Regions from separate parts of the Enterococcus faecium genome, predicted to be linked through region 1. Evidence: predicted binding sites of a transcription regulator. Region 1 holds the regulator's gene; each other region holds the start of a gene.
What was found. The regulator LexA, encoded in region 1, represses DNA repair genes until DNA is damaged. The targets are predictions, from matches to a motif close to CNAACANNTGTTNG.

Region 1 (6,240 bases):
GATCAGGTCCTGCTGAACATCTGTCTAGCGGATCTGATCTGTTTTTATTCTTTCTTTCTGCTTTTTTTTGCTGATTTCCTTTGCTATAATAACTAAGTTAGGAGTGAGAAAGTGAGACAAGCAAATTTTGATTGGAAGTTAAGCGAGACAGAGCCTTCTGAATCCTTTCTCCAAATGATCCGTGAACTGAAATTATCTCCATTTGTCGGTAAGTTACTGTGGCAAAGAGGTTACCATGAGGAAAAGGATATCAACCGATTTTTACATCCAAAGGAACAAGAATTACATGATCCGTATCTGATGCACGATATGGATAAAGCAATCAGCCGAATCCAAGAAGCTGTAATCAGTGGAGAAAAAATCCTCGTTTACGGTGATTATGACGCAGATGGGATCACCAGTGCAACGGTAATGAAAGAAACACTGGAATTACTTGGTGCAGAAGTAGAAGTATTCCTGCCAAATCGATTTGAGCATGGGTATGGACCAAACCAATCGGTATACCAAGAAAAGATCGAAGAAGGAATCCAGTTGATCATCACTGTTGATAACGGGGTAGCAGGAAATGATGCGGTAGCATACGCTCAGCAAGCTGGTGTAGACGTGATCATTACAGATCATCACGAACTACCTGAGAATTTACCAGACGCTTATGCGATTGTTCACCCTCGTCATCCAGCGGGGCACTATCCATTTCCAGATTTGGCAGGAGTCGGAGTAGCATTCAAAGTAGCTTCTGCATTATTGGAAGAACCGCCTGTAGAATTTTTGGATTTAGTAGCGATAGGAACGATCGCCGATTTAGTTTCATTGACTGATGAGAATCGAATCCTTGTTTCATTAGGAATCGATGCCATTCATCATTCAGAACGGATAGGACTTCAGGCACTATTTGAAGAAAGCGGCGTAAAAATGAGGGACGCAGACGAAACAACGATCGGTTTTTCGATTGCTCCCAGACTAAATGCAATCGGTCGGATGGGCGATCCACGTCCTGCCGTCTCGTTACTTGCGACGTTTGATGAAGAGGAAGCATCCGTTCAAGCAAAAAAATTGAATGAGATCAATGAAGAAAGAAAAGCAATCGTAGAGCAGATAACACAAGAAGCATTAGCGATGGTCAATAAGGAGAATCATATCCATCTATTGGTAAACCGAGGATGGCATGAAGGCGTTTTGGGCATTGTTGCTGGGAAAATAATGAATGAAACGGGTAAACCAACGCTTGTCCTTACTTTAAAAGAAGATGGATCAGCTAAAGGATCTGGACGTAGTATTGAAGCCTTGAATCTTTTTGAAATGCTTGACCAGATGCGAGATTTATTTACTTACTTCGGAGGACATCATGCAGCAGTCGGTTTAACGATGCCAAGTGAAAATGTCACTATACTACAGGAGAAGATGAACCAATATATAGTCGATCATCAAATTGACTTGATGAGAGGGCCTGAGTTGAGAATTGATGAAGTATTGCTGCCAAATGAAGTAACAGTAGAGCGAATTGATGAGCTGAAACTATTGGCGCCATTTGGTACGGATAATCCTTTGCCTCAGTTTTTATTTCGACAAGTCCAAGCAGAAAATATCAAAAGAATCGGAGCAAACCAACAGCATCTGAAATTTGTCCTTTCCGATGCATCGAGTCAGCTTGATGCGGTCGCTTTTGGTTTTGGTACTCAAGAAGAAGAACTGCTGAATAATCAGGTAGATGTGGTAGGAAAGCTTTCGATCAATGAATGGAACGGGCGTAAGAAACCGCAGCTGATGGTATCTGATTTTTCTGTGGGTGGTCTGCAAGTATTTGATTGGCGGGCAAAACGTTTCCGTGAACAGAGCCGAAGGTCGGAAGGTAGCCTTTATTTAGCATTTGATTCTTCGACGTTGAAATTCGTGCCTGAGATTATCCAGGAAGCTGCGATTGTTTTCGAAGGACTAGATTCTGTAAAGGCAATAATTGAAAAAAGAAAACCGAACTCTCTAGTTGTTATGGATTGTCCAGATGATTTAGCGGATCTGAAAGAAGTTTTTCGGTCTTATTCATTCAATCGTGTTTATCTGATGGGGATTTCACCTGATGAGGCCTATTTGAATGGGGTAGGCACAAGAGAACAGTACGCAAAATTGTTTAAATTGATCCATTCTCAAGAACGAATTGATATACGTCATAAAATAAAAGCAATAGCTCAATATTTGCGTATCCCTGAAAAATTATTAATTTTTATGATACAGGTGTTTTTTGAATTGAAATTTGTTACAATAGAGAACGGTGTTTTACAAAAAGTCGCTAGCCCAGAAAGTCATCCTTTGACTGAGAGCAGATTATACCAGCGGCGGCTCAATAAAATCAAAGTTGAGGAATTTTTGCTTTTGAGCGATATTCCTACCATAAAGAAATGGTTAACAACCTAGGAGGAAACAAAGAGTGGATTTAAAAGATTATATTGCCAGTATTCCCGACTATCCGTCAAAAGGAATTGTGTTTCGAGATATTTCCCCACTGATGGCAGATGGTGACGCTTATCGGGAAGCTACTAAACAAATCGTAAATTATGCAAAAGAAAAACGAATTGATATGGTAGTTGGGCCAGAAGCCCGTGGATTCATCGTAGGATGTCCTGTTGCTTATGAGTTAGGAGTCGGTTTTGCCCCAGTCCGCAAAAAAGGGAAGTTACCTCGAGAAACCATCGAAGTGACTTATGGATTAGAATATGGAACAGATACATTGACATTGCATAAGGATGCCATTAAACCAGGTCAACGTGTGCTGATTTGTGACGATTTGCTAGCTACTGGAGGAACAATCAAAGCGACGATCGAACTGATCGAACAATTAGGCGGTGTAGTCGTAGGCTGCGCATTTTTGATCGAATTGATGGATCTCCATGGACGCGACAAAATCAAAGGATATGACATCATTACATTAATGGAATATTAAGCAGAAAAAAGAAGCTATTCTTGATGTTATTCTTAAAGAAGCGATTTTAAAGCGACCCTCAAAAGTCAGATTCTCTATCTGACTTTTGAGGGTCGCTATTTTTTTATAAATGGAAACAAGCAAAGACCAGTAGAAGTTTAAAAAATCACTTTTTCCGCAATTTGACTTAATACCGAAAAAATGGCTTTAGAACACCGTTTATTCGAAAAAAGGATGTGACCGATTTTTTGTCACACCCCCGTAAAAGTTTAACTTCTTGTCTTTTGAATAATTAGCAGTCAATCCTTATTATGATTGCCTGGATCTGTAGTAGGGCTCATGATAGAAATGATCTTCATGAATTCTGCGCCGCTCAGATTGACGGTACTTCTTTTCATCCCACAACATGAACCACAAAGTAAATAACGGAACAAACACAAGTAAAGCTGGACGTATGCCGAAATTACCAATAATAATACCTAAAAACAAAACAGTTAATACTAAGCCAAGACGTCTCATTGATTTCATGAATTCTCACCTCGTTAATTTATGCGAACAATTGTTCGTATATTTAGTATACGAATATTTGTTCGGTTTGTAAAGAGGGAAGTGATAAAAATTTGAAAGAAGAAGAACCCGGGCGAAAAAAGAGTTTGAGACCATCGTCTCAAACTCTTTTTAAAAAGTTTTCTTTTATTAGTAGCAATTAATAGATATGACTACGATAAAGTCCTACTACTCGTCCTAATATAGATACTTGATCTAAGATGATTGGTTCGAGCAAGTCGTTTTCAGGCTGCAGACGGAAAAAGTTTTTTTCTTTATAGAATCGTTTGCAAGTCGCTTCGTCCTCGGCAGTCATTGCAATGACAATATCGCCATTTTGAGCAGTTTCTTGCTTCCGAACGATCACGTTGTCACCATCCAAGATCCCAGCATTGATCATACTATCTCCACGAATTGTCAGCATAAAGAGACTGCCTTCTTCGGAAGAAAGATTAGGAGGGATTGGAAAGAAGTCTGAAGCATCCTCTACTGCTAAAATGGGTTCTCCAGCTGTTACGACGCCAAGTACTGGAATAGTTGTTGGACGAATCCCAATCTTTTCTAAACCTTGTTTTGTCAACTCGATTGCACGAGGTTTCGTCGGATCTCTTTGGATAAACCCTTTTTTTTCAAGCCGTGCAAGATGACCGTGAACAGTAGAAGTAGAAGAAAGCTGAACAGCTTCCCCGATTTCACGGACAGTTGGCGGGTATCCTTTTTGGGTTACTTGTTCATGGATATATCGTAAGACTTCGATTTGTCTTGATTCAGTTTGTCGGGCCACAAGGTACACCTTCTTTCACTTGATAAATAGATAGTACCATATAAAAAGCGCTAAATCAAACGAATGTTCGTATTTTATTTAGTTTATCTAGTTGTTTTTTTTTCAGTTTTTATATAATATGAAGGAGAGTAAAAGGAGGGCTGAGCATGCTGTCACCTGAAAAAATAGAGCGGATCAATGAACTTGCACGTAAAAAGAAGGAAAATGGTCTCTCAAAAGCCGAAGAACAAGAACAAATCAACTTACGCAAAGAGTATTTGGAAGCTTTTCGTTCCGGTATGCGTCATCATATCGAAGGAATGAAAGTCGTCGATCCTGAGGGCAATGACGTGACCCCGGAAAAATTAAAAGAAATCCAAAAGAAAAAAGGCTTACACAACCGAAATGACAACTTTTAGTAAAAAATACTGAAAAAGATTGCTTTTTCGTGTGACATCTTATAGAATGAAAGTGTAAGAAATAAAGGTAAAAAAAACCTAAATTAATAGGAGGGGTTATTTTGTTTGACAAAATTGACCAACTTGGCGTTAACACAATTCGTACATTAAGTATTGAAGCAGTCCAAAAAGCAAACTCAGGACATCCTGGATTGCCGATGGGCGCAGCACCTATGGCATATGCGTTATGGACAAAACACCTGAAAGTAAATCCAACGACATCAAAAAACTGGGCTGACCGCGACCGTTTCGTTCTTTCGGCAGGACATGGGTCAGCAATGTTGTATAGCTTGCTTCATTTAGCTGGCTATCAAGTGACAATCGATGATTTGAAACAATTCCGTCAATGGGATTCTAAAACACCAGGACATCCTGAAGTACATCATACAGATGGTGTAGAAGCCACTACAGGGCCATTAGGACAAGGGATTGCAATGGCTGTCGGTATGGCAATGGCAGAAGCGCACCTTGCAGCAACGTATAACAAAGAAAACTTTAATGTGATGGATCACTATACGTATGCAATATGCGGTGACGGAGACTTGATGGAAGGGGTATCTCAAGAAGCAAGTTCGATGGCAGGTCATATGAAACTAGGGAAATTGATCGTTTTATACGATTCAAACGATATTTCACTAGACGGTCCAACTTCAAAAGCTTTCACAGAAAACGTTGGTGCTCGCTATGAAGCATATGGCTGGCAACATATCTTAGTGAAAGACGGAAATGACCTAGAAGCAATCTCTAAAGCGATTGAAGAAGCAAAAGCTGAAACAGACAAACCAACATTGATCGAAGTAAAAACAGTCATCGGCTATGGTGCTCCTAAAGAAGGAACATCTGCTGTTCATGGTGCTCCTCTTGGTGAAGATGGCATCAAGATGGCTAAAGAAGTTTATGGTTGGGAGTATCCAGATTTCACTGTTCCAGAAGAAGTAGCTGCCCGCTTCCATCAAACGATGATAGAAGAAGGACAAAAAGCTGAAGATGCATGGAATGAAATGTTTGCCAATTATAAAAAAGCTTATCCTGAATTAGCACAACAATTTGAAGATGCTTTTGATGGCAAACTACCAGAAAACTGGGATGCAGAATTGCCAACTTATGAAGTTGGAAGCAGTCAAGCAAGCCGTGTTTCAAGTAAAGAAGTCATCCAAGAATTATCGAAAGCTATACCAAGCTTCTGGGGTGGTTCAGCGGACTTGTCAGGTTCCAATAATACAATGGTGGCTGCAGATAAAGATTTCACTCCTGAACATTATGAAGGACGCAACATCTGGTTCGGTGTCCGCGAATTTGCAATGGCTTCGGCTATGAATGGTATCCAACTTCATGGCGGAACTCGTATCTACGGTGGAACATTCTTTGTCTTTGTCGATTATCTAAGACCAGCAGTTCGTTTAGCAGCAATCCAACATACTCCTGTTGTTTACGTCTTAACACATGACTCGGTTGCTGTCGGAGAAGACGGACCAACGCACGAACCGATTGAACAACTAGCATCTGTTCGCTGCATGCCTGGTGTTCAAGTGATTCGTCCGGCAGACGGAAATGAAACA
Region 2 (6,240 bases), 480 kb from region 1:
GACGCGCTTTCATGTTACCAATTGCTATATTACCAGTAGCCGGATTACTATTGGGACTGGGAGGAGCGTTAACAAATGAGAGTGCTATAAATGCTTATCCATTTTTAGATCAACCGTGGTTGCATACAATTTTAAGTATTATGAGTTATGCTGGAAATGCAGTTTTTGCAAACCTAGCACTAATTTTTGCAATTGGTATTGCTGTAGGACTTGCAAATGGAGATAAAGGAACAGCTGGTTTAGCTGGTGGAGTAGCTTATCTAGTATATACTGCAACTATTAGTGGGTTTCTTGAACTTTTTTCATCAAAAGATGCAACACTAGATACAGGTGTAGTGGGATCAATTGTTGTTGGTGGTACTGTTGCATTTTTACACAATCGATATAGAAAAATTGAATTACCACAATTCTTAGGTTTTTTTGGAGGATCAAGATTTATTCCGATTGTTTCTAGTTTAGCTGCAATCATTATTAGTTCTGTCTTTTACTTAATTTGGCCACCAATTCAAAATGGTTTAGTAGTTGCTGGTGAACAAATTGCTCAAATGGGTAGTTTAGGAACTTTTTTATATGGTTTTTTATTGCGTTTAACAGGTGCTGTTGGACTACACCACACCATTTACCCTTTGTTCTGGTATACATCTTTAGGTGGTACCGAAACTGTAGCTGGATCAACAATTGCTGGAGCCCAAAATATTTTCTTTGCCCAACTAGCTGATCCAAACCACACTGGTCTGTTTACTTATGGTACTAGATTTTTTGCAGGAAGATTTGCAACAATGATGTTTGGATTACCTGCAGCATGTTATGCAATGTATCGTGCAATTCCTAAGAAAAATCGTAAAAAGAATGGTGGGCTTTATTTTAGCGGGGCCCTTACATCATTTTTAACTGGAATTACTGAACCAGTTGAATATATGTTTTTATTTGTTGCTCCTTGGCTTTATGTGATTCATGCATTCTTAGATGGATTATCTTTTTATTTTGCTGATATCTTAAATATTCGTGTAGGGAATTCCTTTTCAGGTGGTTTGATCGACTTTTTATTATTCGGTGTACTTCAAGGGAATGACAAAACTAATTGGTTAAAATTAATTCCTTTTGGTATTGCATGGGCATTTATATATTTCTTTGTTTTTACATTCTTTATCAAAAAATTTAAGGTAGATATTCCTGGAATGGAAGAAGAATCAGAAGTTCATTCTGAAAAAGTAATAAACAAAAATACATCATTACATGAAGAGTCTCTTATCATTATTGAAGCTCTTGGTGGAAAAGAAAATATTGAGTCTGTTGAAGCTTGTGCAACTCGTTTGCGTGTTGCTGTTACGAATGGGGAGATTATTCAAAAACAAACAATAAAAGACACTGGTGCAACTGCTGTCTTCGAAGTGAAGGGTGGCATCCAAGCTGTTTTTGGAGGGAAAGCTGACTTATTAAGTCAAGAAATCAATCAAATATTAGGAAAAGATAATTAGGAGGTTTTTAATATGTTTGAAATTTTCAAAAAGAAAAAACAAGAAACTTTTTATGCACCTTGTTCCGGAAAAATCATTTCCATCACAGAAGTAAATGATCCTGTCTTTTCACAAAAATTACTAGGTGATGGTTTTGCCGTCATACCTGATGGTTCAAAAATTTATGCTCCATTGGCTGGTCGAGTAACAAATATATTTCCTACTAAACATGCTATTAATATAAAAAGCAACTCAGGCATTGATTATTTGATTCATATTGGAATTGATACAGTCGAATTACAAGGAGAGCCTTTTTCGATTTGTGTTCAAGAAAATGATGAGGTTACTCTTGAAACCTCGTTGGTTGATGTGGATTTTGACAAAATAATAAAATCTGGTAAAGATACTTCTGTTATAGTTGTTTTTCCGGAGAAAAATCAGTTCAATGATTTAATAATAGATAATGGTCGAATTGCTCATGGGAATTCATGTGGAAAAATCACTTTTTAAAAAAGTGTATATAAAAAGCTATAAAATAAGCTAAATAGGATATTTGTCAAATGAAGTTGGTGAACAGAAAGAACTGTTTTCTTTCTGTTCATTTTTTTATTTTATTAGTAATGATTCCCCATGCCAAATCATGATCCGTAATTTAAAGTTATGATTTGTCAAATTAAGCTAGAATAAAATGCTTCTTGTACATAGCTCAAAAATATTTCGATTGGTGTTCTGTAATTCAATGATTTTCTTGGAATATGATTACGTTGATTGCTGACACTGGAAATAAATGTCTGATTCACTTCTCTAAAATCCATTGATTTCGGCAGTCCATTACGACGCAGAATCCCGTTAGAATTCTCGTTTAATGGGCGTTGAGAAGGTGTTCCAGGGTCCGCAAAATATATATCAATATCATGTTGGTTACTAATGGCTTTCCAGTTAGAAAATTCTTTTCCACAGTCAAACGTAATAGATTTAAAGAAGTTTTTAGGGAAGCGAGAAAACCATTGATTAAGGGCAGTTTCAATATCTAATGCCTTACGGCCGTTGGGTTTAATCGTGATAATGACTTTAGATAATCTTTCAACTAAAGTAATGACGGCACTTTTATGATGAATGCCAACGATCGTATCACCTTCAAGGTGACCAAACTCAGAATTGAAATCAGGATAATTATCAGGTCGATCATGGATTGAGCGCTGATACTGTTGTTTTCCCCGTTTTTCCTGATGGCCATTGGGTTTTCTTTTACCTTTCATCGGTAGTGTGTCAATATCAAATATTCCTTTAGAAAATAAACGATAAAGTGTTCTCATACCGCATGAAACAGGCCTTTCTTTTCGCCCGATAATGACGTCAGGCATCCAACCAAGAGTGACTTTCTCTTTAATGTAATCTACTTCATGAGCAGGTAATTGAATGACTTTTCTACCACATTTTTTCTTATTTTCTTTATACTGGTGCCAATAATCAAGAGCAGTCTTGCCTTGCTTGAACTTATTGACTACATTATAAATAGTTTGTATAGCACGTCCCATTCGGTTAGCGATTTCAACCGGCTTATTATGTTGAAGATAATATGATTCTATCATTGTCAGTTTGTCTATGGTAAGATGTTTGTAGGTCATTTATGGTTACACTCCTTTGTTTTCTTTCGTCGGAAATACAATTTGAGTGTACCATAAATGCCTTTTTATTTTTCTAACTTAATTTTACAATTCGCGTGTATTATAAGAAAAGCTAAGAATGATAATTAATCGATTTTCAAAATATATAATAAAAAGATACAATGAGTTAACTATACAAATCAAAAGAAGAAGCAGGGGGATAGCATACCTATGCTTCTTTTTTATGTATTTAGCTATTTCTTCTTTACAATATCGAACATATGTTTGTATAACGTGAAAGAATGGAGTGTTATTTATGATGGATTATTCAAAAGAGCCAGTAAATGATTACTTTTTAATCGATATGAAAAGCTTTTACGCAAGTGTCGAATGTATAGAAAGAAATTTAGATCCATTAACAACAGAACTTGTTGTTATGAGTCGATCTGATAATACTGGTTCAGGATTGATATTAGCTTCTTCTCCTGAAGCAAAAAAGCGGTATGGTATTACAAATGTGAGTAGACCACGTGACTTACCACAACCATTTCCTAAAACACTACACGTTGTTCCACCACGTATGAACCTATATATCAAGCGAAATATGCAGGTAAATAATATTTTCAGAAGATATGTGGCTGATGAAGATCTACTGATTTACTCGATCGATGAATCAATCTTAAAAGTGACCCGATCACTGAATCTTTTTACGACTGAAGGAACACGAAGTCAGCGAAGGAAGAAGCTCGCTCAAATGATCCAAGAACGTATTAAAGAAGAGTTAGGTTTGATTGCTACGGTAGGCGTCGGCGATAATCCCCTTTTGGCTAAACTAGCCTTAGACAATGAAGCAAAGCATAATGAAGGATTTATTGCGGAATGGACGTACGAAAACGTTCCTGAAAAAGTATGGAATATTCCTGAAATGACGGACTTTTGGGGCATTGGCTCTCGAATGAAGAAAAGACTCAATCAGATGGGGATTATGAGCATTAGAGATCTTGCTAACTGGAATCCATACACCATTAAGAGCCGTTTAGGTGTGATTGGCTTACAGCTATACTTTCATGCAAATGGTATTGATCGAACTGATATAGCAATCCCACCAGAACCGACAAAAGAAAAGTCCTATGGTAATTCACAAGTGTTGCCACGTGATTATACTAGAAGAAATGAAATCGAGCTGGTTGTAAAAGAAATGGCGGAACAAGTAGCCATTCGTATCAGACAGCATAATTGTAAAACAGGATGTGTCCATTTAGACATTGGTACATCGATCTTAGAAACGAGACCAGGGTTCTCACACCAGATGAAAATCCCTATCACAGACAATACAAAGGAATTGCAGAATTATTGTCTTTTCTTGTTTGATAAGTATTATGAAGGACAAGAAGTCCGCCACGTCGGAATCACTTACAGCAAGCTATTTTATACTGATTCGCTTCAGCTGGATTTATTTAGTGATCCACAAAAGCAAATTGACGAAGAAAATTTAGATAAAATTATTGACAAGATTCGGCAAAAATATGGTTTTACGTCGATTGTACATGCTTCTTCAATGTTAGAAGGCGCTAGAAGCATTACTAGAAGCACACTTGTTGGTGGTCATGCGGGCGGAAATGGGGGAATTAAAAATGATTGATTACAATGATCGTGGTCGTTTAAAGTGGGCAGGGTTTTATTTATCTGATCATACTGAAGAGATCGATGCGGACAATGAGCAACGTACCAATCATAATTTGGCAAAAGAACAAATGACGACTGAAGATATTGTGAAAGTATTGAACGCTGCAGTCATAAAAAATAGATCAGTATGTATCCAAAAAGAAGAACGAAACGCCGAAGGATACTATCCATACGATATTGTTGGAAAGATCTTAGGTAGTGATGAGCTGGGAATCTACGTTGGAAAAGACAAAATTCACTACGACGAAATACGGCACATTGAATTTTACCAGGATAATAAGTGGAGTCGACTAGAATGAACATTATCCAGCAATATGAGCTAAAGTATATAACATACCCGTGGTGCTAGTTAATTTTTTCCTAGAGGAAAATGTCTAAACATGTTGGTAAATCAACAAAAAAACGCATATAGTAGTCTCAAAACTCCCAAGAAATGAGGACTACATATGCGTTCATCAAAATATACTGAACATTATACAGATACTTTTATAACATTCAAGGAAATTATGAGAACTGTTTCTAACATATACCACAATTGTGTACCAGATAAGATTAAAAACCGAAGAAATACTGATCAACTGAAGCAACGCGATACAGTGATTATTGCTTGTGTTATATGGGGCATAATTAATGGCTATACTAGCCAAAGAGCCACGTATAGAGCGGTTTGTTCCGTCTTATTTCCTAATGGTGACTTTCCTAGTAGGAGTCGATTCACTCGCTTAAGTTCAAACTTAGCTTACACTATCAAGTTTATTCGATACTTTTTCATCAAGAAGCTCACCAAAGGTGAACTAGTCGGAATTATAGATAGTTTTCCTAGTCCATTATGTAAGCCAGTTAGAAATAGACAAGCAAAACTATTGAATCAAATAGCCAAAGTTGGCTATAACTCAACAAAAAAATCTTATTTTTATGGTCTTAAAATTCATATGATCGTTACTAAGACTGGCTTTCCGATTACTTACTCAATCACGAATCCAGGTGTCCATGACGTGAAAGTGTTAGAGACTTTATCGGAAGAAGCGAATCTTCCCAATATCCTAGGGGACAAAGGATATATTAGCCATAAAATCCATGAAAAGCTTGCCCTTAAGGGCATTACTATATCCGTTCCGCCACGTAAAAACATGGATAAATCAGAAAAACTAGACCACAGCTTACTTGGAAAACAAAGAAAAACAGTTGAGACTGTTTTTTCTTCCTTAGAAAAATTAGGTTGTCAAAATTTCAACTCACGTTCTGTTAAAGGGCTAGAGAGTAGATTTGAAAGCATATTACTGGCTTACAGTGTTCTATTAAGTCGAGCACAACGACGTTTTGAAGGAACTTTGAGATATTCTTTAGGATATTAAAATTAACTAGCACCACGGGTTATAATAATAGTCGTAATAGCTGATGAATCAAATTCCCAATCTTTTTACGCATTTAAACAGCGAAGCGTCTTCGGACGCTTCTTTTTTGTACTACAATCAATATTTATATTTGGA
Region 3 (6,240 bases), 380 kb from region 1:
TTTGAGAAATTTTAAAAAATAATAATCGTTACACAAAAATGTTTTTTAAAGTTTTCTTATGATTAAAAAGTGAATTTGCTGATTGAACAGTTATATGAGACAATATTTTAGAAAATGTGAAACAGAGGTGTATTATGAAGCGATGGCAAAAAGTTCTATTAACCTTGTTAGGGGTATTCGTTTTGCTGATTGCCGGATTATCAGCATACGGAATCAGATTTATGGGAGAAGCGAGCCAAACAGTAAACAAAATTTCTAAAAACTCTAATCGAATATCCTCCAAACGTTCTGAGAGAGTAAGCATTGATGACAAAGAACCTTTTTCGGTTTTGCTATTAGGTTTAGATACCGGTGGATTAGGAAGAACGGAACAAGGACGTTCTGATACGATGATGGTAGTAACAGTTAATCCGAAACAAAAAAAATCAACGATCATCAGTTTGGACCGAGATATTTATACGAATATCGTAGGTTATGGAACGGTAGATAAATTAAATCATGCCTACGCATTTGGTGGTGTCGAAATGGCCATGGATTCAATTGAGCAACTGCTCGATATTCCTATTGATCATTATGTAACGATCAATTTGGATGGCATGGAAGATTTGATCAATGCGGTCGGTGGCATCAAAGTGAATAATAAAATTGACTTTACTTTGGATGGTGTCCATGTACCAGTAGGTGAACAAACATTGAATGGAGAAAAAGGTTTAGCCTATTCTCGAATGCGACACGAAGATCCAGAAGGCGATATCGGTCGACAACGTCGTCAGCGGGAAGTAGTGACGAAAATCGTCAATAAAGTTTTAAGTTTAGATGGCGTAAGCAATTATAGAAAAATTTTAAAAGCAGTTGAGAACAATGTGACGACGGACTTAGATTGGGATGACATGCTTGATGTAGCGACGAACTACACCCCGGCGTTTGAAACAATCAAACAAGACCAGTTGCAAGGCGAAGGACAAATGATCAATGATATCTACTATCAAATTTTAGGAAAAAATGATCTTCTTTCGATCCAAAATGAACTGAAGAAACAATTAAATATAAAAACAAGCGATACATTACCTAATTTGAAAAATGAGAATGCTTCAATGATGTTCTTTGATGATTCGGAAGATGGCGATTCGACAAACGGTGATGGATCGAATAGTGAAGGGTACACCGATTATTCTTCCTATTCAGAAAACACATATGATCAGTACCAAGATCCGAATACCTATTATCAGCAAACAGAAGATACAAGTCAGTACTATACACCAAGTCAAGATACTCAAAGTTATGATCCTTACGCTGGACAGGAACAAAATGGTTATGGTTATGACCAGAATAATGAGTATGGAACAACAAGTGGGTACTAGAAAAAAATAGTTTGGTTAATAAAGAGTGCCACCTAAATTAGACAAAAAATCTAACTTAGGTGGCACTTTTTCTATGTGTTAAATTACAGGACGTCTCTTTTTAGCGCTTAGTTTAAAAAATAAATTGAATAATTCAATAGAGTTGCGAATAGTACCCATAAATAATAAGGAATCATGAGCCACATTGCCAGGCGATGATGCAGCCACAACTGATACATAAGCACTGACAAGAAAATAACTAAAAGTGTAATATCGATTGCTGCAATGAAAATATTTCTTAAATTAAAAAATAGAGCAGACCATATAAAATTAAAAATGAACTGAATCACAAAAAGACCGACAAGATTGTTTCGCTGTTTTTTGTTGTTGTGATTAAGTAACAAATAAAGAGAAATACCCATCAATATATACAGTAAGGTCCACATCGGCCCAAATATCCAGCTAGGTGGTGCAAATGGTGGAAGTTGCAAAGAATAGTAATATTCTCCGGGATTTCCGCTAAGCAACCCTGATAAAAAGCCTAATATGACAATTCCTATAACACAAACCCAAAAACGAATATCTTTTATCATCTTCATTTTACTAACTCCTTTCTATAATATTAGTTTACCATGAAGGCTCACAGCAAGACCTGTATTTAGTTTGTGAAGTAAGAAAAAAATTGATAATTGTTGTTATTAAAAAGTTGAACATTTGTTTATATGAATGATGTTTTTGAAAAAGATCATATGATTTGATTCTCATGTTTTCTATTTGTACTTTTCTCGTCTACTTCTGTTATAATCTGCATCTTACTTTTTTCACCTTTTTTACTTCAACATAAAATTATAAAAGCATAATGTTTGTGTTAATACAATAAAGCGTTTACAATGTGGTTATCAAATGAAGGAGGTTTCTACATGAAAAAGATTAGTACGTTATTGTTTATTGGGTTAGTTAGTTTAGGGTTGTTCGGTTTTAGCATTCCAGGTTTTGCGCATGGTTATATTACTTCTCCAGGAAGCCGTGCATACCTAGGAACATCAGCAGCAGGAAACTTAAATCAAAATGTCGGAAGAGCACAATGGGAACCGCAAAGTATCGAAGCTACCAAAAATACATTCATTGATGGAAAAATTGCTAGTGCAGGAGTCAGCGGCTTTGAGCCTTTAGATGAACAGACATCTAACAGATGGCATAAAAACATGGTTAATCCAGGAACATTAAATATTACTTGGAATTTAACAGCACAACATCGGACAAGTACTTGGGATTACTACATTACCAAACCAACTTGGAATCCTAATCAACCTTTGAAATTTAGTGATTTTGAATTGATCACAAAAATAGACGACAAAGCAACTGTTCCACCAAAAACAGTCAACCAAACGATCACACTTCCGCAGGATCGAAAAGGATATAATGTGATTTTAGCAGTATGGAATATCAGCGATACGACAAATGCATTTTATCAAGTGATAGACGTGAATATCCAATAATAATCAAAAAGGGCTGTGACAAAAACTATGTCACAACCCTTTTTTTAAATAAATAGTGTCCTCCTGTTAACTCTTCGGTCACAAGTACAGTATTCATAAAACATGAAGAGCTATTTTTGTTTGGCTGTTCTTATTACTTGATACAGGGCAGACTTTTTCACAACCTCTTTCATTTAGTCAGCGAGTCTCGTCATCTTCACGACAACTTCACAACGTGCAGTCTGAGGAAACATGTCGACGGACTGTAAATATTCAATCTTGAACTTTTTACTTAAATTAACCAGATCTCTGGCAAGTGTAGAAACATTACAGGAGATATAAACAAGTTTTTTTGGAGGGTATTTCAATAATGATTGGATCAATGCGTTATCCAAACCCGTACGTGGTGGATCTACGATGATACCATCAGGCTGAAAACCTTCATTCAACCATTTAGGCAGAACTTGCTCTGCTGTCCCGACTTCATATCGAGTGTTGTGATATCCTAATCTTTCCGCATTTTTTTTTGCATCAGCGATTGCTTGAGGAACGGTATCCATTCCCCGTACTTCTTTGGCTTGTTTTGCTACACTTAAGCCGATCGTCCCAACTCCGCAATAAGCATCCACGATCGTTTCATTAGGCTGGACATCTAATGCTTTGATTCCTTCGCCATAAAGCAATTCGGTCTGCTGAGGATTGAGTTGAAAGAAGGCACGAGGAGAAAGATCGAAAGTCACTTCATTGATTTGTTCTTCAATGGCTTCTTTTCCCCATAAGTGGATCGTTTCATCCCCCATCACGAGAGACGTTTTTTGTGCCTGGACATTTTGCATGATTGAAACAACTTCGGGCAGTCGTTCATTGATCTCACGGATCATTGCGTTTTTTTGCGGGAATTTTTTACTGCGAGTAATAAAAACAACTTGTAACTCCCCAGTTTTAACACCGATTCTAACCATGATTGTGCGGAAGATTCCACTGTTTGTCCGTTCATCATAGATGGGTGCATCAAATTTATTCAATAGTTGAACAACAGTATTCATTACTTTTTGTGTTCGAGGTTCTTGAACCAAGCAGTCTGTTATAGGGACTAACTGATGAGAGTTTGCTTCGTATAAACCAGCTTCAATTTTTTGAGTCTGCTTATTTTTTCGTAACTGAAATTGTGCTTTGTTTCTATAATGCCAAGGCTCATCCATCCCGATCGTCGGCAAAAGTTGATAAGATCGAAAGCCTGCTGGTTTGAATTTTTCCAATGCTTGCAAAAGCAGATCCTTTTTAAAATCCAATTGAGCTTGATAAGCTAAGTGTTGTAATTGACAGCCACCGCATTCATAGTAAACAGGACATGGTGCCACTACGCGATCTTTGCTTGTTTTTTTGACTTTTATTAATTCTCCTTCTGCATAGCGAGGAGTTGCTTTCGTGATTTTCACTAGTACTTCTTCTTTTGGTAGTGCATATGGAACAAATATGATCAACCGTTTGAAATAACCGATTCCTTCACCATTTATGCCTAAACGCTTGATTTTCAAAGGAACCGTTTGTCCAGTTTTGACAATTGTTTCTGCCATAAGTATCTCCCTTTTTCTTTTTTCTGTGGTTTATTCTAACATATAATACCTGATTACGGGGATTTTCTGTGGTATGATAGAGAATATATGTTCGAGGAGGATGTTTATGTTAACCGTTACGAGAATCAGTAAAGGCAAAGGCCCTTTCTATCGCGTAGATTTATCTGAAGGAGAAGCTTTACAAGTATCTGAAGATGTATTAGTACGCTATCGATTATTAAAAGGACGGGAATTAGACGAAGAAACTATCCAAGAGATCAAGAAGAGTAGCGGAGCTGATTTCGGTTTTCACCTAGCAATGAATTACTTAAGTTATCAGTTGCGATCGGAAAAAGAAATCCGAACATACTTAAAAGAAAAGGAAATCCTTCAAGAAGATCGAAATAAAATCGTAGCCCGCTTAAAAGAATTGGACCTTGTCGATGATTTGGTCTATGGGGAAAGTTATGTGCGCACGAATATGCGCTTAAGTGACAAAGGACCAAAGAAATTAGCGCAGCAGATGCAGCAAAAAGGTTTGAAACCTGAAATCATTGAACAAGCGCTCAGCCAATATACATTTGAAGACCAAGTTCAAAATGCACATCAGACAGCCGAAAAAGCGTTTGGAAAAAATCACGGAAAAAGCCAAAAAGAATTATTGAGAAAAATCCAACAAACATTGATGACGAAAGGCTTTTCTCAAGAAGTGATCCAACAAGCGATAGCTGATCTTCCGCAAGAAGCAGATCAAGAAATAGAATATGATTATTTAGTCAAACAAGGAGATAAACTATGGCGAAGAAATTTAAGGTTTGAACCTAAAAAAAGAAATCTAAAAGTAAAGCAAAGCTTATATCAAAAAGGATTTGATTTGGATATGATCCAGCGATTCATTACGGAAAAGGAAGAGGAAAGTGAATAAAGAATGGGAAAAATGGACAGATAAAGAAACAAAAGAATTTCAAGATCAGTTCATTCAATGGTATGAACAAGAAAAAAGAAACCTGCCTTGGCGCTATAATCGTGATCCTTATCGTATCTGGATCTCTGAGATCATGCTTCAGCAAACCAGAGTAGACACAGTGATCGATTATTTTTATCGTTTCATGGAATGGTTTCCTACAATTGAAGAGCTAGCAAATGCTCCAGAAGAAAAGCTTTTAAAAGCATGGGAGGGCCTTGGTTATTACTCAAGAGCCCGGAACATCCAAGCTGCTGCTAAACAGATCATGTCAGAATTTGATGGGGAAATGCCGCAAACGCCTGAAGAAATTAGCTCATTGAAGGGAATAGGACCATATACGACAGGCGCGATTGCAAGTATCGCATTTGGACTTCCAGAACCTGCAGTTGACGGCAACGTGATGCGAGTAGTCAGCAGATTGTTTTGCATTGAAGCAGACATCGCAAAAGCTTCTAGCAGGAAAATCTTTGATGAAGCGATGCGGAAAATCATTGATGAAAAGCATCCAGGTGAATTCAACCAAGCAATGATGGATCTAGGTTCAGCTATCTGTACACCAACTTCTCCAAAGTGTGAGACTTGTCCGATCCAAGCCTTTTGTTTAGCTAACAAACGAGGAATCCAAACGAGTTTTCCTGTAAAAACAAAAAAAGCAAAGCCAAAAGACGTTTATTATATCAGTGCAGCTCTTCAAAATCATTCTGGAGCGTATTATTTTGAAGAAAGAGATAGCCAAAAATTGCTGGCGAATATGTGGACATTTCCAATGATGGAAGTGACACAAGAGGAGTATGAGCGATTGAAAAAAGAATGGGAAACAAAGCCAGAAATCGATCTGTTTGATGACCTAGTAGCAGAAGAAGAGCAAAATCTCCCATTTGAAAAGCAGGAACTCTTTG

Region 2: PYW34_RS04300 (Y-family DNA polymerase) is a predicted target of LexA. The motif match lies at 3,339-3,352, and genes of this name have one in related genera.
Region 3: recX (recombination regulator RecX) is a predicted target of LexA. The motif match lies at 4,476-4,489, and genes of this name have one in related genera.

The regions. Positions count from the first base shown of each region.
Region 1 is NZ_CP118955.1:1,385,391-1,391,630, reverse strand. Features, by position in the region: gene recJ (single-stranded-DNA-specific exonuclease RecJ) at 112-2,409, shown strand; gene PYW34_RS06745 (adenine phosphoribosyltransferase) at 2,423-2,935, shown strand; gene PYW34_RS06740 (hypothetical protein) at 3,224-3,442, opposite strand; gene lexA (transcriptional repressor LexA) at 3,621-4,244, opposite strand; gene PYW34_RS06730 (DUF896 family protein) at 4,391-4,642, shown strand; gene tkt (transketolase) at 4,744-6,240, shown strand, end outside.
Region 2 is NZ_CP118955.1:906,584-912,823, forward strand. Features, by position in the region: gene PYW34_RS04285 (PTS transporter subunit EIIC) at 1-1,478, shown strand, start outside; gene PYW34_RS04290 (PTS sugar transporter subunit IIA) at 1,491-1,967, shown strand; gene PYW34_RS04295 (IS30-like element IS6770 family transposase) at 2,126-3,085, opposite strand; gene PYW34_RS04300 (Y-family DNA polymerase) at 3,381-4,706, shown strand; gene PYW34_RS04305 (hypothetical protein) at 4,699-5,049, shown strand; gene PYW34_RS04310 (IS982-like element ISEfm1 family transposase) at 5,197-6,105, shown strand.
Region 3 is NZ_CP118955.1:1,763,304-1,769,543, reverse strand. Features, by position in the region: gene PYW34_RS08620 (LCP family protein) at 135-1,361, shown strand; gene PYW34_RS08615 (TspO/MBR family protein) at 1,469-1,939, opposite strand; gene PYW34_RS08610 (lytic polysaccharide monooxygenase auxiliary activity family 9 protein) at 2,261-2,839, shown strand; gene rlmD (23S rRNA (uracil(1939)-C(5))-methyltransferase RlmD) at 3,013-4,395, opposite strand; gene recX (recombination regulator RecX) at 4,502-5,299, shown strand; gene mutY (A/G-specific adenine glycosylase) at 5,292-6,240, shown strand, end outside.